DNA from 3 places in the Ruicaihuangia caeni genome. Region 1 is predicted to be linked to each of the others. Evidence: predicted binding sites of a transcription regulator. Region 1 holds the regulator's gene; each other region holds the start of a gene.

Region 1 (10,295 bases):
CGACGAGCACGATCGCGACCTCGGCGTCGGGGTGCACATGCAACTGGTCGAGCGAGTAGGCGACGACACGCTGAAGGGCGCCCTCGTCGAACTCCACCGACGATTCGTTGTTCACTTCGATGCTCATCGGTGACCTCCACGGGAGTCGTCGCGGTTGTACTGGCGATCTCGCTGCTGGCCCCCGCGCTGCTGGCGATCGCGCGGCTGCCGTCCGGGATGCTGAGGCTCGCGCATCCCCTGCTCGCGCTCGAAGCGCTGCGCCTGCTGCCCCGCGTCGTACTTGGTGTACGCGTCGACGATGCGCCCCACCAGGGTGTGGCGCACCACGTCATCGCTCGTGAGGCGAGCGAAGTGGATGTCATCGATATCGCCCAGGATCTTCGTCACCAACTGCAAGCCGCTCGCTCCAGTGGGCAGGTCGACCTGGGTGATGTCGCCGGTGACGACCATGCGAGAGCCGAAGCCGAGGCGGGTGAGGAACATCTTCATCTGCTCCGGCGTCGTGTTCTGCGCTTCATCGAGCACCACGAAGGAATCGTTGAGCGTGCGGCCACGCATATACGCCAGCGGCGCCACCTCGACGGTTCCGGTCGCGAGCAGCTTGGGGACGAGCTCCGGATCCATCATCTCGTTGAGCGCGTCGTAGAGCGGCCTGAGATAAGGGTCGATCTTGTCGGTCAGCGTGCCCGGCAGGAAGCCCAGCCGCTCGCCTGCCTCCACCGCGGGCCGCGTGAGAATGATGCGGTCGACCTCTTTGCGTTGCAGCGCCTGCACCGCTTTTGCCATCGCCAAGTAGGTCTTCCCCGTACCGGCCGGGCCGATGCCGAAGACGATGGTGTTGAGGTCGATCGCGTCGACATAGGCCTTCTGGCCCAGCGTCTTCGGGCGGATGCTGCGGCCCCGCGTCGTGATGATCGCCTGCCCGAACAGGTCTGCAGGGCTGCCCTCGCCTCGGTTCAGCACGCGAGCAGAGCTCGCGACATCCGAAGGGTCGAGGTCGACGCCCTCCTGCACGAGCCGAACCAGCTCGCTCACGAGGCGCCGCGCTCCAGCGACTTGCGAGGGATCGCCGTCGAGCGTGATCTCATTGCCGCGAACATGCAGCCGGACGTCCGGGTACTCGCGCTCGAGCGTGGTCAGCAGGCGATCCTGCGGGCCGAGCAGCCGCACCATGGCGACGCCGTCGATAGTGATCGCCTCATGTGCCGGGCTCGGTTGACGCCCGGTCTCTTCGCTATCCGGCAAGGGATCCTTCCTCGAGCCCGCCGCCGAGCACGTGCGCGTGCACGTGGAAGACGGTCTGGCCAGCGCGTTCGCCCGTGTTGAAGACGAGACGGTACTGCCCGTCCATGTGCTCGTCCGCGACCGCCTGCGCAGTCGTGACGAGCTCCGCGAGCAGATCCGCGTCGCCTGTGGCGAGCTCGGTCACGTTCGCGTACTCCTCGGTCTTCGGCACGACGAGGATGTGCACGGGCGCCTTGGGGGCGATGTCGCGAAAGGCGATGAAACGGTCGTTCTCGAGCACGATGTCAGCGGGCAGTTCGCGGGCGACGATGCGGGAGAAGATCGAGGCGGTCATGCTCTCATCTTAAGCCGCGCGCCGTGGCGGACACGGCCGAGATCACCAGGGTCACCATCGCTTCAGGCGTCCGCTCAGCGCTGCGATCGCCGCCGGTCCTGCGGTCGAAGTGCGAAGCACATGCCGTCCGAGCCGCGCGAACTCGGCGCCGGCCTCGGCCAGCATGCGGAGCTCCTCGGGGCTGATGCCGCCTTCAGGGCCCACCACAAGCGCGAGATCGCGACCGTCCGGTTGCACGTCATCGATCGATGCGGATGCCGTGGGCTCGAGCACCACGAGGCGCTCGGCGCGCCGGCTCACGGCGCGGGTGTCGTGCACCGGGTGGATCTCCGGAACCCAGGCGCGGAGCGACTGCTTGCTCGCCTCGCGCGCGATCGTGCGCCAGCGCGTCACGCCCTTCTCGGCCTTGGGCCCCGCCCAGCGGCTGATCGAGCGGGCCGCCTGCCATGGGATGACCGCGTCGACGCCGAGCTCGGTCGCGGCCTGCACAGCCAGTTCATCGCGGTCGCCCTTGGCGAGCGCTTGCACGAGCAGCAGCTTCGGAACAGGGGCGGGTTCCATCACGACCTCGTCGACCTCGAGCAGCAGCGTGGCGGCATCCGCCTGCGTCACCGCGCCATGCGCGATGAGACCTTTCCCATTGCCGATCTGCAAACGCTCACCGACGCGCACCCGACCGACTGTGACCGCATGACGAGCCTCGGCACCGGTTATCGCAACGTGATCGCCGACGGCAGCGGTGTCGAGCGACTCCGAGAGGTAGAGGTGCGCCACGGCTCAGAGGTTGAGGAAGCGGTCGCGCAGCTTGGCGAAGAGCCCCTGCTGGAAGTGGGCCAACTGGGGCGGGTCGTCCTTGCGCTTGGCTGCGAACTGCTTGATGAGCTCTTCTTCCTTGCGGCTGAGCTTCGTGGGGGTGACGACGTGCACGCCGATGCGGAGGTCGCCGCGGCCAGCGCCTCGGAGTCGGGTGATGCCACGGTCTTTCACTGTGATCACCTCGCCGCTCTGAGTGCCGGGCTTCAGCTCGACGTCCACCGGCCCGTCGAGGCTATTGAGGGTGACGTGCTTGCCCAGGATGGCGTCAGCCATGTGCACTTGCAGCGTCGCGAGCAGATCATCGCCGTTGCGGCTGAAGACGTCGTGGTGACGCACCTTGATCTCGAGGTACAGGTCGCCGGCGGGGCCTCCCGCTTGACCGACCTCGCCCTGGCCCGGCAGCTGGATGCGAAGCCCGGTGTCGACGCCGGCTGGGATGTCGACGGGAATGGTGCGACGGGCGCGCACCCGGCCCTGTCCGGCGCACGTGGGGCACGGGTCGGTGATGATCGTCCCGTAGCCGCGGCAGCTGCCGCACGGGTTCGACGTGACGACGTTGCCGAGGAGGCTTCGCACGGTGCGCTGGATGCTGCCCGTGCCGTGGCAGATGTCGCAGGTGACCGGCGACGTGCCCGGCGCGCAGCAACTGCCGGCGCATGTTTCGCAGAGCACGGCCGTATCGACCTCGAGATCGCGCTTCGTGCCGAACACGACCTCGTCGAGGTCGACCTCGACGCGGAGCAGTGCGTCTTGTCCGCGCTCGCGGCGGGATCGCGGACCGCGAGCGCCCGCTGCTGCTCCCCCGAAGAACGTTTCGAAGATGTCGCCGAAGCCGCCGAAGCCGCCGAAGCCCTGCTGCGGGCCGGCGTCGTACTGCTGGCGCTGCTGCGGGTCGCTCAGCACGTCATACGCGTGCGTCACCAGCTTGAACCGCTCGGCCGCATCGGCGCTCGGATTCACGTCCGGGTGCAATTCACGTGCCAGTCGCCGATAGGCCCGCTTGATGTCGTCCGCGGATGCGTTCCGGTCGACGCCGAGCACGTCGTAATGATCTGCCACTACCTGGTTTCCTCACCGAGCAGCCGCGAGAGGTAGCGGGCGACCGCCCGCACAGCTGCCATGTTGTTCGAATAGTCCATGCGAGTCGGACCGAGTACCCCGAGCCGCGCACTCGACGCCCCCGAGGCCTGATACCCGCTGCTGAGCACCGAGGCATCCGAAAGGCCGAATTCGGCGTTCTCGCGTCCGATGCTGACAGCGACCGCGTTGGGGTCGAGTTCCATCTCGTGGAAGAGCTTCAGCAGGGTGACCTGCTCCTCGATCGCGTCAAGCACCGGGTAGAGGTTACCCGCGAAGTCGTGCTCGGTGCGCAACAGGTTCGCCGCGCCCGACATGACGAGCCGATCCTGCCGGCCGGCAGTGAGTTGCTCACCGATCGCCGACGCGACGGCGCTGACGAGGGCCGCGCGCTCAGGCGTGAAGCGCCCGCCGATGGATGCCAGCTCGGCCTGGGCGTCTGCGAACGACTGACCGGCGAGAGCGGCGTTGAACTTCGCGCGCAGCTCCCCCAGCAGAACCTCATCGACACCGTCGCCGTGCTCGATCACGCGCTGATCGACTCGCCCGCTATCGGTGATGAGCACCGCGAGCAGCCTCGTGGTGCCCATCGGCACCAACTCGACGTGCTGAACCCGGCGGCCGCCGAAGCTCGGGTACTGCAGGAGGGCGATCTGATTGGTGAGCTGACTGAGCAATCTGACCGCACGGCCCAGCACGTCATCGAGGTCATTCGACGCCCCGAGGAACGTCTCGATCGCGGCGCGTTGCGCTGCGGAGAGCGGCTTGAGATCGGCGAGTTGATCGACGAAGAGCCTGTAGCCCTTATCGGTGGGCACGCGCCCCGATGAGGTGTGGGGAGCGGCGATGAGCTCTTCATCTTCGAGCATCGCCATGTCGTTGCGGATCGTCGCCGCCGAGACGCCGAAGTTGTGCCGCTCGACGATGGATTTCGATCCGACGGGTTCGCGCGATGCGACGTAGTCCTGCACGATCACCCGAAGCACTTCGAGCCCGCGTTCCGAGACCATGGTTCACCGCCTTCTGCTTGATGCCGCGATTGCCGCCGTGCTGCTGCATGCGACACGGCTGGCACTCCAGCAGCACGACTGCCAATTCTAACGCGCTCCGCCCGATTCGACCTGTGGCTCGGATCGGGTCGACACCCGTGTCGTCGATTGGGCCCAGAGCCCGCGTGCTGCGCCCCGAACGCGGGCGGCGCCAGGCGGCGTGTTCGTTGTGCCCTGACGCGCCGAAGCGATAATTTGTCGCCATCGGCCCGACGTCCGTGCCGGTCGAACCGGGGTGCCCGCACCACGGCGAAGCGATCGTTACTGAAAGGCTCACCATGACTGATCCGAACGCATACCCGGCCGCTCCGCAGCCGGCCGCTCCGCTGACAGAGTCAGAGGACCGCCAATGGGCATCGTTCGCTCACCTCGGCGGCATCCTGAGCTTCCTGCCCGCGCTCATCATCTACCTGGTCTTCAAGGATCGAGGCGCTTTCACCAGGCAGGAGAGCAAGGAGGCTCTGAACTTCCAGATCACGCTCGTGATCGCCTACGTCGCGATCTGGGTCCTCACTGCCATCATCACGGTCGTCACGTTCGGGCTCGGCGCCTTCTTCGGGCTGCTCACCTGGCTCGTGTGGATCGCGGGCGTCGTCTTCTCGATCCTGGGCTTCGTCTCGGCGAAGGACGGCAAGGCGTACCGCTACCCGGTGAACATCCGCTTCATCAAGTAATCGGGGAGAGCCGAGGCAGCAGTCGACGCTGATCGATGCAAAGAACGCGCGACGCGCGGGATGCCGGGTAGAGAATTGCCCGGCATCCCCCATTTAATGGAGCCATGACCAACGAATTCCAGCAGCCCCAGCCCCTCTCGCCCGCCGACGAGAAGCTTTGGGCGACGCTGGTTCATCTGGGCGGCATCTTCTTCGGCTTCGTGCCGGCCCTCATCGGCTACCTGGTGCTCCGCGACCGTGGGCCGTTCGTGCGGGAGCACACGCGTCAGGCGCTCAACTTCCAGATCTCGCTCGCGATCTACGCGGCCGGCCTGTTCGTGCTGACGCTCATCACGCTCGGGATCGGCGGGCTGCTCTTCATCCCCTTCGGCATTGCGGCGCTGGTGCTGATGGTCATCGCAGCGGTCGCCGCCAACAAGGGCGAGTGGTACAAGTACCCCCTCACCATCGAGTTCATCAAGCAGTGAGCGTCAGCACGGTGGGGTTCAGTCCGGGCGCTGCTTCAGTCTGAGAGCAGCGCCCGCACCACCGCATCCGCGAGCAGTCTGCCGCGACGGGTCAGCACGATGGTCCCCCGGAAGGCCGCGCGGGCTTCGACGAGGTCATCAGCGATGAGCGACGCAACGCTCGTTCGCCCGGATGCCGTCAGCATCGCGCTCGGCACTCCTTCGCGCAGCCGCGACCGCAGCAGCACCTCCTCGATGCGCCGCGTCTCATCATCGAGTGTCTCGCGGCCCACGGCGGGCGATTCTCCCGCGGCGAGCCGCTGCGCGTATGCCGCAGGATGCTTGGCGTTCCACCATCGCACACCGCCGACGTGGCTGTGAGCACCCGGACCGACGCCCCACCAGTCTTGACCACGCCAGTACGAGAGGTTGTGCCGTGACCGCGAGTTCTCATCGCGTGACCAGTTGCTCAGCTCGTACCACTCATACCCCGCCGCCCCGAGCTCGGTGTCGGCGAGCTCGTACATCTCCGCTTGCAGATCGTCCGAGGGCGACGCGACCTCGCCCCTTCTGATCTGACGTGCGAGTCGGGTGCCGTCTTCCACGATGAGCGCGTAGGCGGAGACATGGTCGGGCGCCTGCTCGATCGCGGCGCCGAGCGAACGCTTCCAGTCATCGATCGATTCGCCGGGGGTGCCGTAGATGAGATCGAGGCTCACTTGCAGCCCGGCGGCGCGAGCGGCCGCGACGACCTCTGGGATGCGGGCGGGATCGTGCGTTCTGTCGAGTGTCGCGAGCACGTGCGGCACCGCCGACTGCATGCCGAACGAGACGCGCGTGAAGCCTGCGTCGCGCAACTCGTGCAGATAGCGCTCGTCGACCGAGTCCGGATTGGCCTCGGTCGTGACCTCGGCACCGGGTGCGAGGCCGAATCGCTCGTCGACGGCCTTGAGCATGCCTGCCAGCTGTGCGGCGGGGAGCATGGTGGGGGTTCCACCGCCGAAGAACACGGTGGATGCAGGGCGCCGCTGCACTCCGGCCTTGTGGAGCACTTGTGAGGCCAGGTCCAACTCGCCGACCGCTTGCGATGCGTAGTCTTCGCGCCGTGCACCCCGGAGTTCCTCCGCGGTGTACGTGTTGAAATCGCAATAGCCACAGCGCACCCGGCAGAAGGGCACGTGCACGTAGACGCCGAAGTCGCGTTGCTCCGCTCCTGCGGCGACAGAGGCGGGCAGTGCGCCGTCACGCGGTGCTGGATCGGCGAGCGGAAGAGCGCTCGGCATGGTCACTGGTCTTTCGGGTCCGACGCCGGGCCGGATGCCGAGTCGGAGCCCTCGTCGCCAGCGTTCGCGGCAGCATCCGTCGACTGGTCGGATTCGGCGGCGTCGGTCTCGGCGGTCCTCTGAACCGGCTGATCGCCCGGAGCGGCGGTGGCCCCTCCACCGCTCCGAAGGCCGGCGTTGCGGAGCAGCCCCAGCGTCGGCAGTCCGTCGAGAAGCGGCCGATCGAGCGGCCGGCCGAGCAGGCTGATTCCACCGGTGAGCGGTGAGCCCGGGCGGGGCGCGTTTCCGGACGCCTGGTGCTCGGCCTCTGCCGTGGTCTCGGCGGTATTGGCGGTCTCGGCGCTGAAAGGTTCGGCTGCAGCGGCCTCGCGAGTGGCTGCAAGTGCGGCCGGTGCGTCTGCGGCTTCTGGGCCTGGCTCAGGCTGGGGCTCTATTGCGGGCTCCTCCGCGGGCTGCAGCTCGGAATACGGCACCGACTCCGACACCGATTCCGTCTCCTGCTCCGCAAACTCCGTCTCCTGCTCTGCAAACTCCGGCTCCTGCTCCGCAAACTCCGGCTCAGCAGGCTCCGGCTCGACGAGCGGCTCGCTCCCTGGCTCAGCGAGCACCACCGGCTCAACCACGGGCGCGGCCCGCTCGGTCACCGGGTCAGTGAGCACGACCTCCGGCTGAACGACCTCCGCCTCCACATGCTCGGCATCCACCGAACCCACAGGCTCGTCCACCGGTTCGATGTCGCGCACCACCACCGGCTCGAACGGAGCTTCGATGGCCGACGGCACGGCGTCGTGCAACTCGTCGTCTGCGCGGTCGACCATCGGCGCTGCGTCGAAGACGATCGCCGTGAAGTCATCCGTCACGCCGGAAGCAGCGAGCGATTGCGGCTCGATCTCAGGCTCGGCCGGCGGCGACTCCACGAGCACCGGCTCGGGCTCCACCACATCGCCTCGCCGCTCCGCTTCGACCCTCGCGACCTCTGGCTCGGCCGAGTCGAACGGAAGCTCCGAGTATGGAGAAGGCGCCTGCTCGAGTTCCGCTTCCCCGAGACCAGCACCGGCACCGGCGTCGAGCGACGACGCTGCTGCCACCTCCCGCTCGCCGACGGCCTCTGCGACAGGCGCCTGGGCCGGTGTGCCCTCGGCGCCCTGCTCCGGCTCCGCGGCCTGCACCGCGGCATCCGTCGCCGCCTGCAATGCCCTCAAGTACCGGGCGATGTACCGCTTTCGCAGCAGCGCGATCAGCGGGTAGAACGGCCGCCAGAACGCACTGCCGGGGCGCCAGAACATTCGCAGGTGAATCCACACCGCGCCGTCTTCACCCTGCTCGATGACGAAGCTCTCTTCGCCGGAGAGCGGATGGCCCCGCATGGTGCCGGTTGCGAACCCTTTGCGGTTGGGCTCGTCGATCAGGAAGACCACGCGGGTCGGCAATGAGAACGGGATGCCCAGCACCGGCACGACCAGCGTCGCGGTGGTGCCAGCCACCAGCAGCGGCTCACCCTCTGCCGAGTACTCGACCTCATGGCGCATCGCGCGTTCGCTCGGCGGGATGGGAGCCCCGTCGGCGTCGAAGCTCACCGGCACGTAAGAGGTCTCATCGCGCGGAGGCACATCGAGCACTCGCACGCGGATGCCGCTGCGCTGCTGGATCTGCCAGGTCAGCGCCTGCTCGACGGCCGCCCTGAAGCGCTGCTCACCGTGCCCGATGCGAGTGCGGAACTCGGCAGCGTGGAAGCCCTTCGGAGGGTAGGCGAGCAGGTCAGGCGCCTGCGAGGCGCCGATGGCGCCGTAGCTGACGTTCGAGACCTGCCAGGTGGAGCGGGGCACGCTTACTTCTTATCCTTCGCTTTCTCGGTATCACCCGAGAGTGCGGCGATGAACGCTTCCTGCGGCACCTCGACGCGGCCCACCATCTTCATGCGCTTCTTGCCCTCTTTCTGCTTCTCGAGCAGTTTGCGCTTGCGGGTGATGTCACCGCCGTAGCACTTGGCGAGCACGTCCTTGCGGATCGCGCGGATGTTCTCGCGAGCGATCACGCGCGCGCCGATGGCCGCCTGGATCGGCACCTCGAACTGCTGGCGAGGGATCAGCTCCCTGAGGCGCCCCGTCATCATGACGCCGTAGTTGTACGCCTTGTCGCGGTGCACGATGGCGCTGAAGGCGTCGACCTGTTCGCCCTGCAGCAGGATGTCGACCTTGACCAGATCGGCCTCCTGCTCGCCCATCGGCTCATAATCGAGGCTCGCGTACCCCGCTGTCTTGCTCTTCAACTGGTCGAAGAAGTCGAAGACGATCTCACCGAGCGGGATCGAGTACTTGATCTCGACGCGGTCTTCGCCCAGGTAGTCCATGCCGAGCAGGCTGCCGCGACGGCCCTGGCACAACTCCATGATCACGCCGACATAGTCCTTGGGAGCGAGGATGGCGGCGCGCACCATCGGCTCCGTGACGCTGTGGATCTTGCCCGCCGGAAACTCGCTCGGGTTCGTCACGGTCACAGTGTTGCGATCTTCGGTCGTGACCTCGTACACCACGCTCGGGGCGGTGGTGATGATGTCGAGGTCGAACTCGCGGCGCAGCCGCTCGGTGACGATCTCGAGGTGGAGGAGCCCGAGGAACCCGCAGCGGAATCCGAAGCCGAGGGCGACCGAGGTCTCTGGCTCGTAGTTGAGGGCGGCGTCGGACAGCTTGAGCTTGTCGAGCGCCTCACGAAGGTCGGGGTAGTCGCTGCCGTCGATCGGGTACAACCCGGAGAAGACCATCGGCTTCGGGTCGGTGTAACCGGGCAGCGGTTCGGATGCCGGCTTCACAGCGTTCGTGACGGTGTCGCCGACCTTCGACTGGCGCACGTCCTTCACGCCGGTGATCAGGTAGCCCACCTCGCCGACGCCAAGCCCCTTCGTCGGGATCGGCTCTGGCGACGAGACGCCGATCTCGAGGAGTTCGTGCGTGGCACGCGTCGACATCATCTGCAAGCGCTCGCGCGGAGTCAACTGACCGTCGACCATTCGCACATAGGTGACCACGCCGCGGTACGAGTCGTACACGGAGTCGAAGATCATGGCGCGCGCGGGCGCGTCGGCGTCTCCCACCGGGTTCGGCACGCGCTGCACCACGCGATCGAGCAGTTCCTCGACCCCCACACCCGTCTTGCCACTCACCCGGAGCACATCGTCGGGGCTGCCTCCGATGAGCCCAGCGAGCTCCTTGGCGTATTTCTCCGGGTCTGCCGCGGGAAGATCGATCTTGTTGAGCACAGGAATGATCTCGAGATCGTTCTCGAGCGCCAGGTAGAGGTTCGCGAGCGTCTGCGCCTCGATCCCCTGTGCCGCGTCGACCAGCAGAATCGCGCCCTCACAGGCGGCCAGCGAC
Region 2 (10,295 bases), 1.2 Mb from region 1:
GACCCGTTCCACGTCTCGTTGACGAGATGCGACTCCTGCTGGAAGACATTTAGCATCCGCCCGGTCTCATCGCTGAAGCGCATGGGGAGCGCTGATCCCGTCATGTATCCCGGATGGCCGTCGATCCAGCTCGGCGGCCAGTTGTAGTAATCCATGTCGATCCGGATGCCCCACTTCTGATCCTCCTTCGGCAGGCCGAGCCAATCGCTGTAGGCGATGCAGTGCAGCCGGTGACCCTTCTGGTCGGGGAGGTCGGGGTACCTCGCGCGGAACGCCAGCATGTGCCGGGTGAACGCGTCGGCCAGCGACTCCGGCGTCCAATCGGCGCACTGCGTGGAGACGTGCACACCGAGATCGAACCCCAGGTCGGAGTAGTGCTTCGCATCTTCTGGGGAGAGGGGGGTTGACGGGTCGAGCCACACACTCGCCCGGGCGCACTCCCATTGGGCGACGTCGCAATCCTTCGGCGCAGCAGAGACCATCCGCTCGAGGAACGTTCGACTCCCGTCCTTCGTCGCGTGGTCGTCCGCCGTCATCACAATGGCGGCGTTCTCGCCGTGCGGCAGGTACCAGAACCGCGGCAATGGCGACGTGGATCCGTGCAGTTCCTCCAGCACGTTGCTCAGCAGACGCATTTGCTCGTCTGCCTGCGGGGTGCCGATCCTCGACAAGTCCAGCGGGTCGGGTTCGCCATTCGAGCCCATGAAGAGGTCGTTGGGCCGGATCGGTGGCGACCCGTCGCGCTCCGACCCGGCGGCCGCTGGGTCGCCCTGCCTCGTGTACATGACCGAGGTCGCAAGGTCGTAGCTGAATGCGGCGATGCGGCCGCCGGCGTCACCCACGTCGCTCACCGTGAGCGCGGGGTACTGCCCCGAGTTCGCCGGATCGGGTAGGAGCGTAGCAACGGTCTCGGTCACTGATCCGCTCGAGTACAGCAGGGCGTCCCCCTTGAACTGCATGGCCTCGGCCGTCAGCCCTGCACCCGGCTGAGCATCGGTGTCGATCTGCAGGTAGGCGTTCTCGAGCGTCTCACCGGTTGGCTGCAGCCCGGCGAGCTCGGCCAGTTCCCCCTGTGGCTTCATGGTGACGAGGTCTCCCCCACTTAGCACCCAGGCCCGGATGTCGGAGATGTGCGGCCCTGTTGAGCTCATCGCACCGAGAATGACGACTGCGCGATCCGCCAGCAGATCGCTCGACACCTGCTCGGGCGTCGCAGTGTCGAAGCTTGTGAAGCCTTCCGCCCGCAGCACTTCAGCCAGATAGGAATCGCGCGTGCCGTCGCGAGCGACGAGCAGGATGCTGCTGCCGGAGTGAGCGGAAGCCCCGCCAGAGGAATTCGCCGCGAGACTCGACGGCGCCTCGACAGTGAACGACCACGAGTCGATGACGTTGCCCTCGCTCGCGCCAGACGCGTTCTCCTCGACCTTCACCGCGTACTTCCCCGCAGCGAGAGGCTCATCTGGTGTGAACGACAGCGCTCCCGAGCCGTTGGCCTCCGTACGCCCCTCGACCGCGTCTCTGTTCGACCCAGTGAGGACGATGTCGAAGTCCTCGTGCGCTTGGAACCACCCGGTCTCCAGTTGCACGTGGACCCCCGCGGTGTCGGGCCCTACCTGGGCCGCTTCGCCCGGGTAGCGGGCCACCACCTCAGTCGCCCACGCCCCGGTGCCGACCGCGACGACGGACATCCCGGCAACGACCGCCGCGCACGCCGACAAGCCGATGAGGATGCGGCCGCTCTTGCGCAGAGGTTCTTTTCGGGTCGGAGACTGTCTTGTCACCCTGGGGCTCGGGATCGGGATCGGTGCGGTTTTCGGGGGCGTCTGTCGTGCCGACGGCAAGACTCGGGTCGCCACGCGCCGCCAACGGGTTGAACAGATCGTGACACCCAGTCTCCGTCGCGCATGGCGTACGTCAAGACGCTCAGGCGAAGCGAACAGATACAGCGACAGACCGGCGCCCTCTTTCCTGCACATCCACAGAGTTCAACCGCAACCGCGATCAAGCCGTGACCCAGCGAACTCTCAGCCGGTCATTAGCACTCGACGCATGAGAGTGCTAAAATCGGGGCCGAGCCACGAAGCCACGTGGCGTCCAAACAAGTGAAAAAGAGGTGATTTGTCATGGCTATGTCGATGTCATTTGATCCTTTCACTCAGTTGGACCGGCTGGCACAGAGCCTTTTCGACACAAGCCGTCAGCCCAGGATCATGCCTGTGGATCTCTTCAGAGAGGGCGAGCAGTACGTGCTGAGCGCCGACCTCCCCGGCATTGATCCCGGCTCGGTCGACGTTGACGTCGATGGGCATGTGCTCACGATCCGCGCTGAACGCACCGCAGCGGCCCGAGAGGGCGCACGCTGGCTCACGCAGGAGCGCCCATTCGGTTCGTATATGCGCCAATTCACCATCGGCGACGATGTCGACGTCGAAGGCATCTCCGCGAGCTACGACAACGGTGTGCTCAGTGTGGTCATCCCGATCGCCGAGCGCGCGCGACCGCGCAAGATCACGGTCGAATCCGCATCGAAGTCCAACAAGGCCGTCACGGCCTAGCGCGAAGCGCGAGTACGCCACACACTGACATCGGCGCTTCGCCGCCGCGGTCGCAGACGATGCTCGTGTCGCATCCAAGCGCCGCGCGACGCAGGAGAAGCGGCTGCCGGGCACCGCCCGGTGGCCGCCTCTTCTCGCTCGTTCTCGCACGTCCGCTTCCGGCATCCACAAGAGCGCCGAAGCACATTCATCAGGGAGGCTCGTATGACCACATTTCAAGCGTTTCCCAGCCGGTTCAACACGGGGAACATCAGGCGACACGGCGAGCGGCTCCTCAAGCCCTCGCAGGAACTGGTCTCCCGGGCCGCGACGCAAGCCGCTCGGCTCGGTCGCTCGGCAGGCACTGCATGGGAGCGTGTCGGAACCCTTCCGAAGCTGGTCGTAGTGGTGCTCGGTTCGGCTGCGACCCTCGGGCTGATCGCGATGGCGAACACCGCTGTGCTCGCCTCGATCTACATGCCGCGCTGGCAAGCCTTCGCGGCGCAACTCGGCTTCGACCTCTGACGTCGTCGAGCCCTCACCCCAAGCCCTCGCACTCTCCCGGAAACGACAATGCCCGCCGTCAAGATCAAGCCCGCCGCATCCTTCGAGCCACCCGACATCGATGGTCTCGCCTTCACGCGACTCTCCACGACAGAGTGGCGGGTGAGCGACGCGACCATCGACCCCAAGAACGCCGAGTCGCTGCTCGGACTGCTCGAGGAGACCGCCGACTCATACTCACTCCTCTGGCTCGCGAGCGGCGACGGGCCCAAGGAGTACGAGTTCCGGTCGATCGACGAGTTGAACGCGTTCTTCTCCTTGCACTCGGTCAAGTGCCCAGGCACCCCCGGACCGCTCGAGGCTGGAGCGGCCGCCGCCGCAGGTGGTCTGCCGGAGGACTCCGCTTCTCGGCCGAGCTGACCGGCGCGGCTCAGCTCGGCTCGGCGCGGCTCGGCTCGGCTCGGTTGCCGTTCGCGCGAGGGTTTCGTGCAGTCGCGAGGGATGCAACCCGCGGGCCTGCAGCTAACCCTCGCGCGGTCATCTGGCGCACGCGCGCGTCGAGCGTACGTTGTCGACTGAGCCGGAGCGAATCCCCGGCCGCCAGCGACGACGAAGGCGAGGCGATTCGGATGTCGAACGCGAGCGAAGTGCTGGCGAACCTCGACAGTGAGCTCGAGTGGCAGCGCGAGCTCTACAAAGACTTGCATCAGCATCCCGAGCTCAGCATGGAGGAGCATCGCACAGCCGGCATCGTCGAACGCCGGCTCACGGAGTTCGGCTACGACGTGCAGCGGTTGGGCGGCACAGGCGTCGTCGGCATCCTCGCCAACAGCGCGGGCAGCACGGTGCTGGCTCGGGCCGATATCGATGCGCTCCCGGTGACCGAGGCGACGGGCCTCGATTACGCGTCGAGCGTCGATGGCGTCATGCACGCCTGCGGGCACGACATGCACGCGGCCGCATTGCTCGGCGCCGCGAAGCTGCTCGCCGACCACCGTGATGCGTGGTCGGGGACGTACGTGGCCGTGTTCCAGCCGGGCGAGGAGACCGCCGCCGGCGCACGTGCGATGATCGCGGACGGGCTCGCCGCCAAGGTACCGAAACCGGATGTCGCCTTCGCACAGCACGTGATGCCTCAGGAGGCCGGCACGATCGGCACCACGCCAGGGCCCGTGCTGTCGGCGGGCGACTCGCTCAAGATCACGGTGCACGGGCGCGGGGCTCACGGGTCGATGCCGCATCTTTCGATCGACCCGGTGGTGCTGGCGGCATCCATCGTCACGAGATTGCAGGCGATCGTCTCGCGCGAGGTGCAGCCCGGCCAGTTCGCGGTGGTCACGGTGGGTGCGATCAATGCCGGCACGAAGTCGAACATCATCCCCGACAGCGCCGAGCTGCTGCTGAATCTGCGCACGTACGACCCCGACCTGCGCAAGCGAGTCATGGCGTCGATCGAACGCATCGTGCGAGGCGAGTGCGCGGCGGCGGGTTCGCCTCGCGACCCGCAGTTCGACTACTACGACCAGTTCCCGCTGACGAGCAACGACCCAGCCGTCACTGAGCGAGTGACCGCGGCGTTCACCGGCCACTTCGGGGAGCACGCCGTGTTCCGTGTCGCTCCCGTTACGGCATCCGAAGACTTCAGCGAGCTCCCGGATGCCTTGGGCTGCCCTTACACCTATTGGACGGTCGGGTCGGTCAACCCCGAGCGCTACCGCAAGGCAGTGGCGAGCGGCACCGTGCTGCAAGACATTCCGGCCAATCACTCGCCCGCGTTCGCGCCGGTCATCGATCCGACCCTCGGCATCGCGACCTCGGCACATGTGCTCGCGGCGCTCGCCTATCTCTCCAAGCAGGCGACCAACGAGGTCGCACCGTGACGACCTCAGCACCAGAACGGGCGGCCACCGAATGGAGGCCGACCGACAAGTGGCTGCTCGGTGTCGTGCTCGCGGTCATCAACTTCTGGTTGTTCGCGCAGACGCTGCTCAACGTCATCCCGGGCATCAAAGACGAACTGGGCGTCGAGCAGACGCTGGCGAATCTCGCGGTCTCGATCACGTCGCTCTTCTCGGGGATCTTCATCGTGGTTGCCGGCGGGCTCGCCGACCGCATCGGGCGAACCAAGATCATGTATCTCGGCATCTACTTGAGCATCGCCGGGTCGATCATCATCGCGCTGACGCCCGAGAACCTGGGCGCGCTCACCTCCGGCATGCTGCTCGCCGGGCGGGCGGTGCAGGGCCTCTCGGCAGCCTGCATCATGCCGTCGACGATGGCGCTGGTGAAGGCGTTCTACGAAGGCAAAGCGCGACAGCGCGCACTGTCGTACTGGTCGATCGGCTCGTGGGGCGGGTCGGGCTTCACAGCGCTCTTCGGGGGGCTGATGGCGTCGTCGCCGCTGGGCTGGCGCTCCATCTTCTGGATCTCGATCGTGCTGTCGATCCTCGCGCTGTTGCTGCTCCGTGCCACACCCGAGTCCCGCGCTGAGCGCGACCCCGAGAACGCTGATGCGCGCTTCGACTGGTCGGGGCTGATCTTCTTCATCGTCATGCTGATGGCGATCAACATCTACATCTCGCAGGGCCCGCACATCGGGTGGCTCAGCCTCATCGGCCTGAGCCTCGTGGCCATCTTCGTCGTCAGTGGGCTCGTCTTCCTGCAGATCGAGACGCGCAAGCGGAACTCGTTCGTCGACCTCAAGCTGTTCCGCAATGGCACCTTCACCGGCGCGACGCTGTCGAACTTCCTGCTGAACGGTGCCGCCGGCACGCTGATCGTCGCGCTCGGGCTCGTGCAGATCGCGGGCGGGCTGAGCTCACTGCAATCGGGGCTGCTCACGCTCGGCTACCTCGTCGCCATCCTGCTGACCATCAGGGTCGGCGAGAAGCTGCTGCAGCGCTTCGGCCCGAGAAGGCCGATGCTCTGGGGCAGCATGATCACCGGTGTCGGCATCCTCATGTGCTCGCTCACCTTCCTGCTCCTCAGCGAGTACCTCGTGCTCACCTTCATCGGCTTCACCCTGTTCGGCGTGGGGCTCGGCTTCTACGCGACCCCGTCGACGGATGCCGCCCTCTCGAACGTGCCGGATGCGCAAGTCGGGGCGGCATCCGGCATCTACAAGATGGCGTCCTCGCTCGGCAATGCGATCGGCGTCGCGATCTCGGCCGCGCTGTATGTCGCGGGCCAGAACGTCAATCCCGAACTGATCCAGTCGTGGGGCCTCTTCATCGGCCGTCAGGACAATGTCGCACTGCGCTTCGGCGGCGCGATCGGGCTGCTGTTCAACGTGTTCATGGTCGTGGTGGCGATCGCGTCGATCATCGCCAGCGTGCCAAGAGACCGCCCGAAGGAGGAGGAAGAGGCTCGACCCGACGTCGTGGCTCCCCCGGCCTTCGGAAACTGAGCGGGTCTGACGGAGGGCGCTTGCCGCCTACCCTGGAACCATGACCCCGCGACCGCCCACGATCGTCGACCTGGCCAAGAGCCTCGGCCTGTCGAAGACCACGGTCGCGGCAGCGCTCAGCGGCACCGGCCGGGTCTCCGCGGTCACGCGAGAGCGCGTTCAGGCGGCGGCGCGTGCTGCGGGGTACATCGCGAATCCGGCCGCGAGAAGCCTGCGCATGCGACACGGCGGGGCGCTCGGCCTCTATGTGCCATCCGACATCCGCGACATGGAGTTCTACATGGGCTTCGCGTTCGGCGCAGTGGACGCCGCGGGGCGGCATGGCTACGACCTCACCCTGCTGACCACCGTTCCGACTGAAGCGAATCCCTGGCGCGCGTACCGCGGCGTGATCGTCATCGATGCGCTGCGCGACGACCCGATGCTGCAATCGCTCACCGACTCCGACGTGCCGCTGGTGGTCGCGGGCGAATTGGATGAAGAGGCGAGACGGCACACGACGGGTGTGATCGCCATCGAGCACGCGGAGGAGAGCTATCGGGCGCTCGACGCGCTCGCGAGCCTGTCGTCGCACCATCCGGCGATGATCGGGGCCGAGCTTCGCGACGAGACCTCATGGACCTCGCAGGTGCTGGCGGGATATCTGCGGTGGGCAGCCGACCATCGCGTCGCGCCCGTGCACCAGACGCTGCCGCCGTTCGCCACCAACGAAGAGCTTCAGCACGCGGTCGATGCCGTGCTCAGCGACCCCAGCGTCGACGCGATCCTCTTCGGATGGCAGGATGCCGCGGAGCGCGCTCGACTGATCCTCTCCCAACCGCAGTACGCCTCGCGAAGCCTCCGAATCGGTGCGTACGCCAGCCGCCCGAACGCGAAGGCGCTGTCGACCTTCGACGTGACGCTCAACCTGGAACCGCATGGCTTCGGATTCGCATCAGTCGAGCTGCTCCTGGCGACCGATTCGGGCGACCAACAGCCCGTCATGGCGCGGTACGACCCGACGCTCTCGACCGCAGCCGAGCCGTCGCCGGTGATGCGCATCCCCGCGGGCTGAGCGGCCAGCTGAGCGGCACCGAAATCTCGCACCGGGCTCACGCCCGAACCGACAGCGAAGACCTCATGCTTTGACACGGCCGAGCGGCAGGTGTTAGTTTCACTGCCTGCCGGAACGTTCCGTCACTATTTGTTCTCGACCAAGGAAGGTCATCCCGACATGGACATCCTCATCGGCTACGGGGGCCTCGTTCTCTTTCTCATCATCACGATCGTCGCGATGGAGCGAGCGCGAAAACCCGATACCGACTTCAGTTCGTACGCAACGGCCGGCCGCTCGTTCGGTCCGATCTTCGGCACGATGGCGTACGTCAACACGTTCTTGCCCGGCACCGTGTTCATCTCCTTCGCAGGGCTCGCCGCCCTGAGCGGGATCATCGGGTACTACCTGATGGCCTACGCCCTGCTCGGCGTGCTGCTCATGGTCGCCCTCTCGAAGCCGGTGTTCCGATGGGGCAAGAAGTTCGACCTCGGCACGCAGTCCGACCTGCTCGCGCTGCGGTACCGCTCGCGCCCGGTGCGACTGGTCGCCTCGGCGATCGGCATCATCGCGACGATCCCGTGGATCGTGCTCGGGCTGCAGTCGCTGGCACTGGTCTTTGAGTACCTGTCGGCCGGGTCGCTCGTGCCGATCATGGCGATCGTGCTCAGCGTCGTGGTCATCGGCGTCCGTCAGATCTGGACGGTCCGCCACGGCATGCGCGGAATCATCATCAGCGACATGGTGCAGGGCATCTTCGCCTACCTCATCGGCACCGTGATCGCGATCGGCCTGCTCGTGATGCTGCTGACGAACGGGCACGGGTTCTCCGACGTGCCCGAGGGCTTCACCTCGCTGCTCGGCCCCAACGAGGAGTACGGCCCCCTCTACGCGGTGGCCATCACGCTGACCGGCGCACTGGGCACCTGGTGCTGGCCGGACATCTTCGTGCGGCTCTTCACCGCGCGCAGCAGTGGCACGATTCGCAAGACCGCAGGGCTGGCTGCGCCGCTCATGCTGGTGTTCACCACCGCCGTGCTCACGGTGGCCTACCTCGCCTCGTCCGACGAGCGCGTCGCGGCGGCGCCCGACCACGTGTGGTTCATCGTCGCGGGCGACGCCGGCATCTGGGTGCTCACGCTGGCCGCGATCGCGGTCGTCGGCGCGACCCTGGGCAACGTCGGTGCCAACATCCAGGCGGTCGGCGCGCAGGCTGCGAATGACATCGTCGGAGTCGTGCGTCCGGGATCACGGGCCGACACCCGTGTCGCGAAGTGGGCCGTGGGCATCACGACCGCGGTATCGGCGCTGATCGCGCTCTCGACGCTGAGCTCGGTATCCGGACTCGTGGGCCTCGCCCTGATCTCGTACCAGGGCATTGTGCAGCTGGCGCCCACGCTGCTGCTCGGCATCTTCTGGAAGCGCGCCACGGCCGCAGGCGCCGTCTGGGGAATGCTCGTTGGCTTCACCATGGCGAGCGTGCTCCAGGCCCTCTACCCGGTGCAGATCCCGTGGCTCGGAGGCCTGACCTCAGGCCTGGTCGCGATGATCTTCAACGCGGCGACCCTCGTGCTCATCTCGGTGCTGCGCCCGCAGTCGGCTGAGGAGAAGCAGCGTGTGGACGACCTCTGGGCGCTGGTGAAGGCCGAGCGCGACCCCAAGACGGAGTCGGCCGACACCGCTCTGGTCTCCTGAGCGGCATCCTGCCGGCGGTTCCCACTGCGGAGCCGCCGGCAGGTGCGTTCGTGTCGTACTAGGAACATGCAATGACACTCGAACAACGAGTCCGGCCTCGCGCCGCCGACGTCTTCACGTCGCGCGCGCTCATTCCCGCCACAGGCCACGGGGTGCTGGACGGGTGGGATGTCGCCGTCAAGGACAACATCGACGTCGCCGGACTGCCGACGACAGGCGGCACCCGGTTCCTCAGCGAGAACGTCGCCACCGCCGACGCGAAGGTCGTCGCGAGCCTCCGCGCGGCCGGCGCGACGATCGTCGGCAAGACCAACCTCCACGAGTTGGGGCACGGCATCACCGGCGTGAACCCGACCTTCGGCACGACGCTCCATCCAGAGAACCCCGACTACACGGTGGGCGGATCGAGCGGAGGCAGCGCTCTCGCCGTCATGCTCCGGTATGCGCGAGTCGCACTCGGCACCGATACGGGTGGGTCGGCGCGGATCCCCGCGGCGTACACCGGGCTGGTCGGGTTCCGTCCGAGCACCGGGCGCTACCCGGCATCCGGCGTCATTCGCATCTCGCCTTCACGTGACACGGTCGGGGTGCTCGGGAGGAGTGTGGCGGATGTCGCGCTCGTCGATCGAGTACTGGGCAGCGTTCCAGCAGCCCCGTCGCTTTCGGCTGCGTCGCAGTCGCCGGTGCTCGGCGTGCTGGAGGAGGCCTGCGAGTCGTTGACGCCGGCGCGCCGAGCACTGTTCGAGGAGGCGATGTCTCGTATCGCCGCGACTGGGGTCGAGGTGATGCGGTTGAGCGAGCAGCGCGAGCTCGACCGGTGCTTCGAGCTCGGAATCGTGGTGCTCGCATACGAGACGATCCCCGCGATCAAGGACTACCTCGGCGCCGCGCACGGAGCCGACGCCGTGCAAGCGCTGATAGAGGTGTCCGAGAGCCCGGATACGCGCGAGATCCTCAGGGCAGCGCTCGATGAGCCGGTCTCGCCCGATGAGTACCGGTCTGCGAGAGCTGAGCTCGCGGCGATGCACGAACGATTCGTCTCGGCGCTGGGCCGCTCACGCGTCACGACGCTCGTGTACCCCACGACCACCGGCGAGCCGCCGAAAGCGCTCACGCTTTCACA
Region 3 (10,295 bases), 980 kb from region 1:
TGGATGCCGAGTGAGGTGCGCGTGGTCGACGCCGCTCCCCCGCCGAAGCCGACCAGCACGCCAGCCGCGCCGGTGCGCATGAGGTGCAGCGCCGCCGTGTAGGTGGCGGCGCCGCCGACGATGACCGGCACATCGAGTTCGTAGATGAACTTCTTGAGGTTCAGCGGCTCGACGTTCTTCGACACGTGCTCCGCGCTCACCGTGGTTCCGCGGATCACGAAGAGGTCGACACCGGCCCCGATGACGGTCTCGTGGAACTCCTGCGTGCGCTGCGGGCTCAGCGAGCCGGCGACCGGTACACCCGCCGCGCGGATCTGCTCGAGGCGCTGCGTGATCAGCTCCGGCTTGATGGGCTCGGAGTACAGCTCCTGCATGCGCTCGGTGGCCGTGTCGTGCGGCAACTGGCGGATCTCGGCGAGCACCTCATCGGCATCCTCGTAGCGAGTCCAGACGCCCTCGAGGTCGAGCACTCCGAGACCGCCCAGGCGGCCCATCTGGATCGCCGTCTCAGGCGAGACGACGGAGTCCATGGGAGCCGCGATGATCGGCGTGTCGAACTGGAAGGCGTCGATCGACCAGCTCACCGACACGTCGCGCGGGTCACGAGTCCGACGGCTCGGCACGACGGCCACATCGTCGAAGGCGAACACCTGGCGGGCACGCTTCGCGCGGCCGATCTCGAGCTCATTCACGAAACCAGCCTATCTGCGCGCGCGCTGGAGCTTGGAGCGAAGGCCCTTTCGGGCCTTGGCCGCGGCGCCAGCGCCGATGGCCGTCTCGGCCATCGGGTCAACATTCACCCCGGCAGTGACCAGCTTCAGCGCCAGATGGAGACAATCGCGCCAGCGCGTTCAGGCGCAACCGTCTCAAGTTGGCGCGCACGCTGGCGCTTGGAGCAGTATGGGCGCCTTAGGTCAGCGGCGGTAGTTCGGCGCCTCCGCGACCATCTGGATGTCGTGGGGGTGCGACTCCTTGAGACCCGCGGCGGTGATGCGCACGAACTTGCCCTTGGAGCGCAGCTCCTCGATCGACCGAGCACCCACGTAGAACATCGACTGCCGAAGTCCGCCGAGCAGCTGGTACACGACCGTGCCGACTGCGCCGCGGTACGCGACCTTGCCCTCGATGCCCTCGGCGATCAGCTCATCGTCGCTCGGCACATCAGCTTGGAAGTAGCGGTCGCGCGAGTACGAGGTCTTCTTGCCGCGCGCCTGCATCGCGCCGAGCGAGCCCATGCCGCGATACGTCTTGTACTGCTTGCCGTTCACGAAGATGAGGTCGCCGGGGCTCTCGTCGGTGCCGGCGAGCAGCGAGCCGAGCATGACCGACTCGGCTCCAGCCACGAGCGCCTTGGCGATGTCGCCCGAGTACTGCAGTCCGCCGTCGGCGATGATCGGAACGCCCGCCTCGCGCGCCGCGAGCGACGCCTCGTACACGGCGGTGACCTGGGGCACGCCCACGCCTGCGACCACTCGGGTGGTGCAGATGGAGCCGGGGCCGACGCCGACCTTGACGGCATCCGCACCGGCATCGATGAGGGCCTGAGCGCCCGAGCGCGTGGCGATGTTGCCGCCGATCACGTCGACGTCCTTGAACGCGGGATCGGCCTTGATGCGCTTGATGATGTTGATCTCACCGGCCGACTCGCCGTTCGCGGTGTCGACCACGAGCACGTCGACACCCGCGTCGACGAGCGTGCCGGCGCGCTGCCAGGCGTCGCCGAAGAAACCGATCGCGGCGCCCACGCGCAGTCGCCCGTCTTCGTCCTTGGTGGCGAGCGGGTACTGCTCGGTCTTGTCGTAGTCCTTCACCGTGATGAGTCCGGTGAGCTTCCCGTCGCCATCGACAAGGGGCAGCTTCTCGATCTTGTGCTCGGCGAGGATCTGCATCGCGTCGTCAGCGGTGATGCCGGTCGGTGCGGTGATGAGCGGCATCCTCGTCATCACCTCGTGCACCTTCGTGGTGGCCTTGGCGGCCGGCCGCACGAAGCGCATGTCGCGGTTGGTGATGATGCCCACGAGCTTGCCGTCGGGCTCGACGACAGGCAGCCCCGAGACCCGGAACTTGCCGCAGAGCTCGTCGACCTCGGCCACCGAGGCGTCGGCGGTCGTGGTCACGGGGTTCGTGATCATGCCCGATTCGCTGCGCTTGACCTTGTCGACGTGGTTCGCCTGGTCTTCGATCGAGAGGTTGCGGTGGATGATGCCGATTCCGCCCTGACGCGCCATGGCGACCGCCATGCGGGTCTCGGTCACGGTGTCCATCGCGCTCGAGAGCAGCGGGGCATTGACGCGGATGCGGCGGGTCAGACGCGTCGAGGTGTCGACCTCGCTCGGGATGACATCCGTCGCCCCGGGCAGCAGCATCACATCGTCATACGTGAGGCCGACGAAACCGAAGGGGTCTGGCTGTTCCATTGTTCTCCTGGGCTCGGAACGAATCAGGGTCCCGGATGCCGCGCCGAACCCGGTACTCGATGTTAACCGACGGGCGCGCCAGGTATTCCGAGTGCGCTCGGCCGATGGATGCCGTCAGTGCTGAACAGGCGGCGAACGGTCAGCGCGAGGGCCCGGCGAACGCCATCTCGAACCCGGCGGCCCGAGCGCTGAGGCACTCCCCGAAGCTGAAGCACTCGGCGTCTCCCGCAGACACCTTCGCCAGTTGCGCCTCGATGGAAGCTCCGCCGTCGTCCTCGGCGAGCACGGCGGCGAGGGCCGCTTCGACCGCCGCCGCGTAGGCCTCGGTGGCTCCGGTGAAGTCGGCGAGCGCCGGCTCGAGCTGCTGCAGCACGGCGAGCATCTGCTCGCTCGGCGCGGTCGACGGGGTCACGACGATGACCGGAAGACCCTCGCGCGCCTCGAGCACGACGGATGCCGGCGCGATGACGACGTCGGCACCGCGAGCAACCAGTTCATCGACGGCCGATGGGTTGCTCGCCGCCCGGTGGTAGACCTGGACCGGCCCGTCGCCGATGCTGCCCGCCTGGTTGATCTCGCGCACGGCGAGCTCGACCCCGGCAACGATCGCGGCGCCGCCGGCTGCGGCATCCGTCACCGTGCCGATCACGAGAACCCCGTCACCGCTCGGTTCGACCTCGATCGCGGGGGCGGCCGTGGGCTCCGGCTCGGCTGGAGTCTCGGGCGCGCAGCCCACCGCGGCGAGCGCGATGAAGGCGGCGAGGCCGATTGCGGCGGAGGTGCGAGCGCGCGACATGCAGTTCTCTCTCGTCGAGCCCGCCGCGGCACGCCGTTCGTGCTGGTTCACGAGGGGGCGCCGGGCGGTGGCCATCGACCGGCATTCGGACGGTCGGGGAACACGGACGAAACGACGCTATCGCCAGCTCATGCCTGAGGCGGGCAGCGAAACGGGCTCATCGGGATCGTGACGGATGCCGGGTTGTCCGCGGTGCGGCCGACGAGCCCAGCACGCGATGCGGTGTGTCAGAGACGGCCGCGCGCCCGTGCTCAAGCGCGCGCAGGTGCTCAAGATCGCGCAGAGACGGCGAACGGCCCGGAGGCGAAGCTCCGGGCCGTTCGAGAAGTGGTGCTGACCGTCAGCTCAGCGCACGACCACCGCGAGCACGTCGCGGGCCGAGAGCACGAGGAGGTCCTCGCCGCCGTACTTGACCTCGGTGCCGCCGTACTTCGAGTAGATGACCTTGTCGCCGACAGCAACGTCGAGCGGGATGCGGTTGCCGTTGTCGTCGATGCGACCGGGGCCGACCGCCACGACCTCACCCTCCTGCGGCTTCTCCTTGGCGGTGTCGGGAATGACGAGACCGGAAGCAGTCGTCTGCTCTGCCTCGACCTGCTTGATGACGATGCGATCCTCGAGCGGCTTGATGGAGACCGACACGGTTGTCCTCTTCTTTCTGACAAGATCCAGGGGTTAGCACTCTCCGCTGGAGTGTGCCAAAACACAGTGTAGGGGCGGCCTGGCACTCACGCAATCCGAGTGCCAACGCAGTTCGGCCCCTAACCCCCTCTCCGGAACGCGCGCCCCGGTGGGCCAAGATTGAACGATGGATGCGGGCGAACTGCGCGAGTTGCTCTCACTCGACGGGCTGCGGTTGCTTGATGAGCTGCCGCCGGCCGAGTCGAAGGAGGATGTCGTCACTGCGGTCGCCGGCCTGCGTCGACAGGGGCACTCCCCCGCGCTCGTGGCGGCCGTGCTCTCGCAGCGCAAGCTCCGGGCCCGTGCCCGCGCGAAGTTCGGCGAGTTCGCGGAACGGATGCTGTTCACCGAAGCGGGTCTCGAGCAGGCCACTCGACTGCAGGTCGCCGCACTCCACGCCGGTCGTTTCGCGGACGCGGGTGCGACGCGCGTCGCCGACCTGGGCTGCGGCATCGGCGCGGACGCCCTGGCCTTCGCGAGCCTAGGACTCGACGTGGTCGCCGTCGATCGCGACGAGGTGACGGCCGCGATCGCGGGCTTCAACCTCGCTCCCTTCTCGAACGCCACCGTTCGCCAGGGCGAGGCGGAGGGCTTCGACCTCGCCGGATTCGACGGCGTGTATCTCGACCCCGCACGCCGGTCGGGCTCGCGCCGTCTCAATGACGCGGCCGACTGGTCGCCCTCGCTCGATGTGGCGTTCGGACTGGCGCGAGCCACGGCATCCGGTGGTGTGAAACTCGGCCCAGGTATCGACCGCGAGTTGATTCCCGCTGACTGCGAGGCGCAGTGGGTGTCGGTCGACCGCGAGGTGGTCGAACTCGGGGCGTGGTTCGGCGCGGCCGCTCGGGAGGGCGTGCGACGATCGGCGCTGGTGCTCGGCAAGCACGGAGCCGCGCGCCTCGACGGCGCCGCCGACAGCGAAGACGAGCCGCCTGGCGGGCTCGGCGAGTATCTCTACGAGCCGGATGGCGCTGTGATCAGAGCCCGGCTCATCGGCGACCTGGCGCGGAGCCTGGATGCGCGGATGCTGCATCCCACGATCGCGTACGTGACCGCGGATCGTCTCGTGCCGACGCCGTTCGCGCAGGCGTTCCGCATCACGGCGACGCTCGCGCTCGACATCCGCTCATTGAAGCGCGAGCTCGCCGCCCGGGGCATCGGCTCACTCGAGATCAAGAAGCGCGGCGTGGACGTCGACCCGGCAGCGCTTCGCACGAAGCTCGGGCTGCGCGGCGTTGCGGCCGCCACGCTGATCCTCACGCGGGTCGGCGAGCGCCGTCTCGCGCTGCTCGCCGAGCGCGTCTGAACGACCGTCGCCTCGCCGGAACGCGACGTCGCCCCCGCCTGGTGAGACGGGGGCGACGGAACCGTCCGAGCGCGTGGCATTCACCTCGCGACGACAACGGAAGGCCAGGCCCGGAGCGAATGCCCGTGTCGGGCTTCACGCCGGCGCTCAGGGCATCAGTAGTTGTAGGTGTATCCCGAGTTGCCGAAGGCGGCGAACAGGGCGATCCACGCGATGATCGAGATCAGGCCGATCGCGATGCCGACGAAGCCCAGGATGATGCCGGTGAGCCAGAGGCCCTTCGACGCCCAGGGCTCGCGCTTCTTGCCCAGGAAGCCGAGCACGACGGCGGCAGCCGGGATGAACAGCTGCAGGATGCCACCGATGATCGGAATCCAGACGACAGCGAGCGAGCCGATGACGCCGACGATTCCGGCGATGAGCGAGATGATGCTCAGCACCGGCGCTTTCGTGCCCGTGCCCGGCTGCGAGTAGGAGTACGGGGTGGTCGGCCCGGCGGGACCGCCCGGACCGGCCGGAGGCGCGGTGTACGGCGAGGCGCCCGGCGCTCCGTACGGATTCTGCGGAGCCCCGTACGACTGAGCGCCAGGGCCGGGAGGCGGCATGGTCGCCCCGGGAGGGGCGCTCGGAGCTGCGGGCGGCTCGGGAGCCGGAGGCGGAACCGGCGCGCCGGGGACGTCGGGCTGTGCAGCGGCCTGGGCCTCGGGCGAGGTCGGCGCGTCGGAGCCCGCCTGCTGCGGCCGCTCGTCGGGATCCGGTGTGAGCGGCGGGGGAACGTTCGACATGAGTGTGGCCTCCTCGGTGATGGGCTCAGTAGCTAGACATGGCCGCACCGGCCAGGATGAACGGCAGGAACGCCAGTACCAGGATGACGCTGAGCACGATGCCTGCATACCCGATGATGGTGCCCGCCAGCGCGAGGCCACGGCCGTTCTCGCCAGTGCGCTTGATCTGGGAGAGCGCGATGTGACCGGTGATGATGCCGATCAGCGACATGCCGATGATCGAGGTGACGAGGGAGACGATCGCGAGCACGTTCGTCTTCTGTTGCTGCGCAGGAGCCGAGTAGTACGGCGTGGGCTGCGGGGCAGGCGTGGTCATACGAGGAATGGGTCCTTCCGGGGATTATTGAGCCGAAGTCGGCAAGGGCAATGCAACCAGTGCTGCTTTCAGGTGTCAATCAGCATCGAAGGTCGGCCGGTCACCAGGACGCCGCCTCGGAGCGGGTTTCCCTCCCCGGAGACAGCAGGAACTCTGGCCGGGGTGGCGAACCGGGAGTGGGCGCGTCGGCGGGAGCCGCAACCCGGGGTGGCTGCCGGCCGGCCTGGCGAGAAATGCCGAGCTGTGGCCCGGGTAGAACACCGCAAGGTGTTCGAGTGCCTCGTCCCTAGCACTGGAGAGGGAGGGCGGTCACCTCAACGGGATGCCGAACTCAGCAAGCAGCCTTGCGAACTTCGGCGCCGCGATGGCATCAGCCCAGGTCCAGCGGTGGAACGCGGCGACTCGGCGTCGCAGCGCGTCTTCCCGCCGCTTCTCCCGCACCACCACGTCAGCGGCGGTTCTCCCCTCGAGTTCCAGCGAGCGCGAGTACTTGACCATCCCGTCGAACTCGCCGATCGCACGGAGGCCCTCCCAGTAGAAGTCCACGATCGCGCTTCCGCCCTCGATGTCGCCGAAGCGCACCTGCAGCTGCGGTATGACGAACCCCAGTTCGATCATTCGACCGCGGCTCAGCGATTCACCGGCGCTCTCGGCCAGCGGGTCCCCGGCTTCGACAGCGCGCAGAGCACGCTGAGTTCCCAATCTCCGTGACGAGGTCGCAAGCTCGGCCAGAAGCTCCGCGCGGGAAACCGGTCTCCGCGGCGGCGCGGCACCCGCGAGCACGCCGCGAGCACTGTTGCCGCGATCGCCCCGGAGCGCCGCGTCGACCACGGCGAGCGCCGACGCGAATGGCAGAATCCGTGCGAGGTCGACCACTGTTCGTGACAGCGGCGTTGCGAGCATCCCGTCGATGTCAACGGGTTCGACTTCTTCGCCCGCTCGGTGCGTGACCCGGCCGGGCCATCCACTGCCTCCGCGGGCGCCGAAGTCGGCCACATGCACAGCATCGGGCCACCCGTCGATGATTGGAGGTCCGTGCAGCGCCGCCGCAGTGAGGTGCGAAGCGACCGGGGCCGACCTCATCGACAGAGCTTCCGCCCGGAAGCGCAGGACGTGGCGCTCGCGCGAGTCGAGCTGCGAGAACGTCGCGAAGTCGGCGAAGACGCCTCTGCGCACCCTGGCCAGCACCTTGTTGGCCACGCAGCGTTCGATGTCGCGGTCGGTCAAGCCGAAGTCGTGAAGCCGGCGCGTGGTGGTGAGCCCACGGCCCGCCGTGAGCAGCGCTGTGAGTGCGATCGCATCGTGAGTCATGCCGCATCCGACCATGTGAAGGCGAGTCGAAACCGCCGAGGGGTCGCACCCTGAGGCCGATCCTCGGCATGGCCCACCTGTGAAGGAACCGCGCGGTTTCGCGAGCGCCACCTCGGGCCGCCCGGTTCCACCCACCGGAGAGAGTCAGCCACGCCGGGCCCGGGTTCCCGCGCAGGCTCGGCTTCGCGGCCCGGGCCCGGCTGGCCGCGCGGGCCAGAGTTCGCGACGCTGGCCAGAGCAACAACTCTGGCCCAGGCGGACAACAGCATCCCGAACCGACGAAGAGCCGACTGCGCGACGGGGTTCATCCACTGCGGCGAGAGTTGGCCACGCCGGCCAGAGCAGCAACTCTGGCCGAGGCGGGTAACGGTCACCGGAGACGGGTGAGGTCCGGCCTGAGCGGTAGAGGGGCGGCGAGAGGCAGGGGAACAGGCGGCGGTGGGCGACGACCGCCGGTTGCGGTCAGGCCTGGATGTCGGTGACCGGCAGGGTGGAGTCGGCGGCGAAACCGAGGCCTGACGGCGGGCGGCCTGCCGCCACAAGCTGGGCGCCGAGCGCGGCGATCATGGCGCCGTTGTCGGTGCAGAGCGACAGGGGCGGAATCCGCAGCGCGATGCCGGCGGCATCCGCTCGTTGCTCCGCGAGCGCTCGCACTCGAGCGTTGGCCACCACCCCGCCGCCGAGCAGCAGCCTCGGCACTCCGAGATCGTTGCAAGCGGCGATGGCCTTGGTGACCAGCACGTCGGCGACCGCTTCGCGGAAGCTCGCGGCGACATCGGCCACGGGCACCGGTTCACCGGCATCCTGTCGCTGCTCGACCCACCTCGCGACGGCGGTCTTGAGTCCTGAGAACGAGAAGTCGTAGCGGTGCTCCGCCATGTCCTTCGGCAGGCTGAGCCCGCGCGGGAAGCGGATCGCGGTGGGGTCTCCGGATGCCGCGGCCGCGTCGATCTGCGGACCGCCCGGGTACGGCAGCCCGAGCAGCCGAGCCACCTTGTCGAATGCCTCGCCGGCAGCGTCGTCGATGGTCTCGCCGAGCAACTCGACATGGGAGATGAGGTCGCGCACGAGCAGCAGCGAGGTGTGCCCTCCTGACACCAGCAGGGCGATGGTCGGATACTCGACCTGCGCGCCGCCATCGTCGCCCGTGCTCAGCACATCCGCGCCCACATGTCCGACCAGGTGGTTCACGGCGTAAAGGGGCTTGCCGGTGGCGACGGCGAGCGCTTTCGCAGCTCCCACGCCCACCATGAGCGCGCCCGAGAGTCCCGGTCCGCTCGTCACCGCGATCGCATCCAGCTCGTCGAGCGTCACGCCAGCCTCGTCGAGCGCCGTCGTCAACGTCGGCGTGAGCGCTTCGAGATGCGCGCGAGCCGCGACCTCGGGCACTACGCCGCCGTACCGCGCGTGCTGCTCCATCGAGCTGGCGATCACGTTCGCAAGCAGTCTCGTGCCGCGGACGACGCCCACTCCGGTCTCGTCGCAACTCGTCTCGATGCCGAGCACGAGTGGGGCTGCCTCGGTCATGCCTCGCTCCTCCCAGCTCGGGGGTCTTGTTGCGCGCGATCACTCGCGGCATCAACGGCGGCACTGCGGTCTGTGAACTCCATGCGCGCCTCGGGAAGGTCGAGGCGCATGACGATCGCGTCGACGCCGTCGGGCTGGTAGTAGCGCGGACGAACGCCGACCTGCGCGAAGCCCAGCGCGTCATACAGGTGGCGGGCCGGCGGATTGTCAGCGCGCACCTCGAGGAAGAGCTCGCGGATGCCGCGCCTGCGCGCTTCAGCGATGAGCGCGTGCATGAGCAGCCGTCCCAGCCCCTTGCCCCGCGCGCGCTCCTCGACCGCGATGGTCTGGATGTCGCCCTGCGCCGCACCGGGTGGTGCGAGCAGACCCGCGTAGGCGTCGACGACCTCGGTCGAGGCTCGGGGCTCGGCGGAGGCGTTGGTCTCGCTCGTGGCGGGAGTGCCGCCGGCATCCGTCGCGATGGCGACCAAGTAGTAGCGGTGCGCTCCCACGAGCTCGGCGTGCATGCCCTCGCGCGACCATGCATCGGTCGGGAAGGTGCGCTGCTCGATGCCCATGATGGCGTCGAGATCGTCGACCGAGGCGCGGCGCAGCAGCCAAGGTCCGCGGGCGCGCGGCGACCCGGCGTCGGTGTGCTCCGTCATCCGGTCACCCGCTTTGGGGCCTTGGCGAGCGTCACGTCGGGTGAGCGCAGGTACAGCGGCTCGGATGCCGCGAACTCTCGGCCGTGCAGGTGCATCGTCTCGGCGAGCATGCCGAGCGCACCCGCTGACACCTCGGATGCGTCGACTCGGCGGTACTCGTCGAGCCGGGTGACGGCGTCTTCGAGGCCATCGGGACGGGTCAGTGCCGGACCTTGCACACGCTTCGGAAGACCTTCGGAATCGGGCGCGGCATAGGTCGACCAGTACACCTCGCGCCGACGCGCGTCGCTCACGACCAGCACCGGATCGCGCCGGCCCGCTCGGAGCTCGGCGAACGCGACCGCGTCGTGGCTCACGACGCGCACGACCGGGCGGCCGATGCCGAAGGCGAAGGCGTTGGCGGCGGCGATGCCGACCCGCAGCCCCGTGAAGGGTCCGGGCCCCATGCCGATCGCGACGGCTGAGAGAGCGGATGCCGCCACCTGCGCTTCGCCGAGGCACTCGTCGATGTA

The links. Region 1 encodes HrcA, which represses chaperone genes, less so after heat shock. Its sites were predicted from a motif close to TTNGCACTCGNNNNNNNCGAGTGCNAA; they were not measured.
Region 2: ABV606_RS07125 (Hsp20/alpha crystallin family protein) is a predicted target of HrcA. The motif match lies at 2,036-2,062, and genes of this name have one in related genera.
Region 3: groES (co-chaperone GroES) is a predicted target of HrcA. The motif match lies at 3,935-3,961, and genes of this name have one in related genera.

The regions. Positions count from the first base shown of each region.
Region 1 covers NZ_CP159582.1:120,914-131,208, forward strand. The annotation lists gene ybeY (rRNA maturation RNase YbeY) at 1-127, opposite strand, end outside; gene ABV606_RS00550 (PhoH family protein) at 124-1,245, opposite strand; gene ABV606_RS00555 (histidine triad nucleotide-binding protein) at 1,235-1,579, opposite strand; gene ABV606_RS00560 (16S rRNA (uracil(1498)-N(3))-methyltransferase) at 1,631-2,353, opposite strand; gene dnaJ (molecular chaperone DnaJ) at 2,357-3,454, opposite strand; gene hrcA (heat-inducible transcriptional repressor HrcA) at 3,454-4,482, opposite strand; gene ABV606_RS00575 (DUF4870 domain-containing protein) at 4,800-5,195, shown strand; gene ABV606_RS00580 (DUF4870 domain-containing protein) at 5,300-5,662, shown strand; gene hemW (radical SAM family heme chaperone HemW) at 5,698-6,924, opposite strand; gene ABV606_RS00590 (DUF1990 family protein) at 6,927-8,750, opposite strand; gene lepA (translation elongation factor 4) at 8,753-10,295, opposite strand, start outside.
Region 2 covers NZ_CP159582.1:1,528,408-1,538,702, reverse strand. The annotation lists gene ABV606_RS07130 (hypothetical protein) at 1-1,688, opposite strand, end outside; gene ABV606_RS07125 (Hsp20/alpha crystallin family protein) at 2,130-2,555, shown strand; gene ABV606_RS07120 (hypothetical protein) at 2,760-3,059, shown strand; gene ABV606_RS07115 (hypothetical protein) at 3,108-3,458, shown strand; gene ABV606_RS07110 (amidohydrolase) at 3,668-4,918, shown strand; gene ABV606_RS07105 (MFS transporter) at 4,915-6,444, shown strand; gene ABV606_RS07100 (LacI family DNA-binding transcriptional regulator) at 6,485-7,498, shown strand; gene ABV606_RS07095 (sodium:solute symporter family protein) at 7,658-9,172, shown strand; gene ABV606_RS07090 (amidase) at 9,244-10,295, shown strand, end outside.
Region 3 covers NZ_CP159582.1:1,746,673-1,756,967, reverse strand. The annotation lists gene ABV606_RS08180 (GuaB3 family IMP dehydrogenase-related protein) at 1-692, opposite strand, end outside; gene guaB (IMP dehydrogenase) at 915-2,417, opposite strand; gene ABV606_RS08170 (hypothetical protein) at 2,557-3,213, opposite strand; gene groES (co-chaperone GroES) at 3,559-3,855, opposite strand; gene ABV606_RS08160 (class I SAM-dependent methyltransferase) at 4,022-5,200, shown strand; gene ABV606_RS08155 (DUF4190 domain-containing protein) at 5,356-5,985, opposite strand; gene ABV606_RS08150 (DUF4190 domain-containing protein) at 6,011-6,301, opposite strand; gene ABV606_RS08145 (hypothetical protein) at 6,611-7,612, opposite strand; gene tsaD (tRNA (adenosine(37)-N6)-threonylcarbamoyltransferase complex transferase subunit TsaD) at 8,075-9,139, opposite strand; gene ABV606_RS08135 (GNAT family N-acetyltransferase) at 9,136-9,783, opposite strand; gene tsaB (tRNA (adenosine(37)-N6)-threonylcarbamoyltransferase complex dimerization subunit type 1 TsaB) at 9,780-10,295, opposite strand, start outside.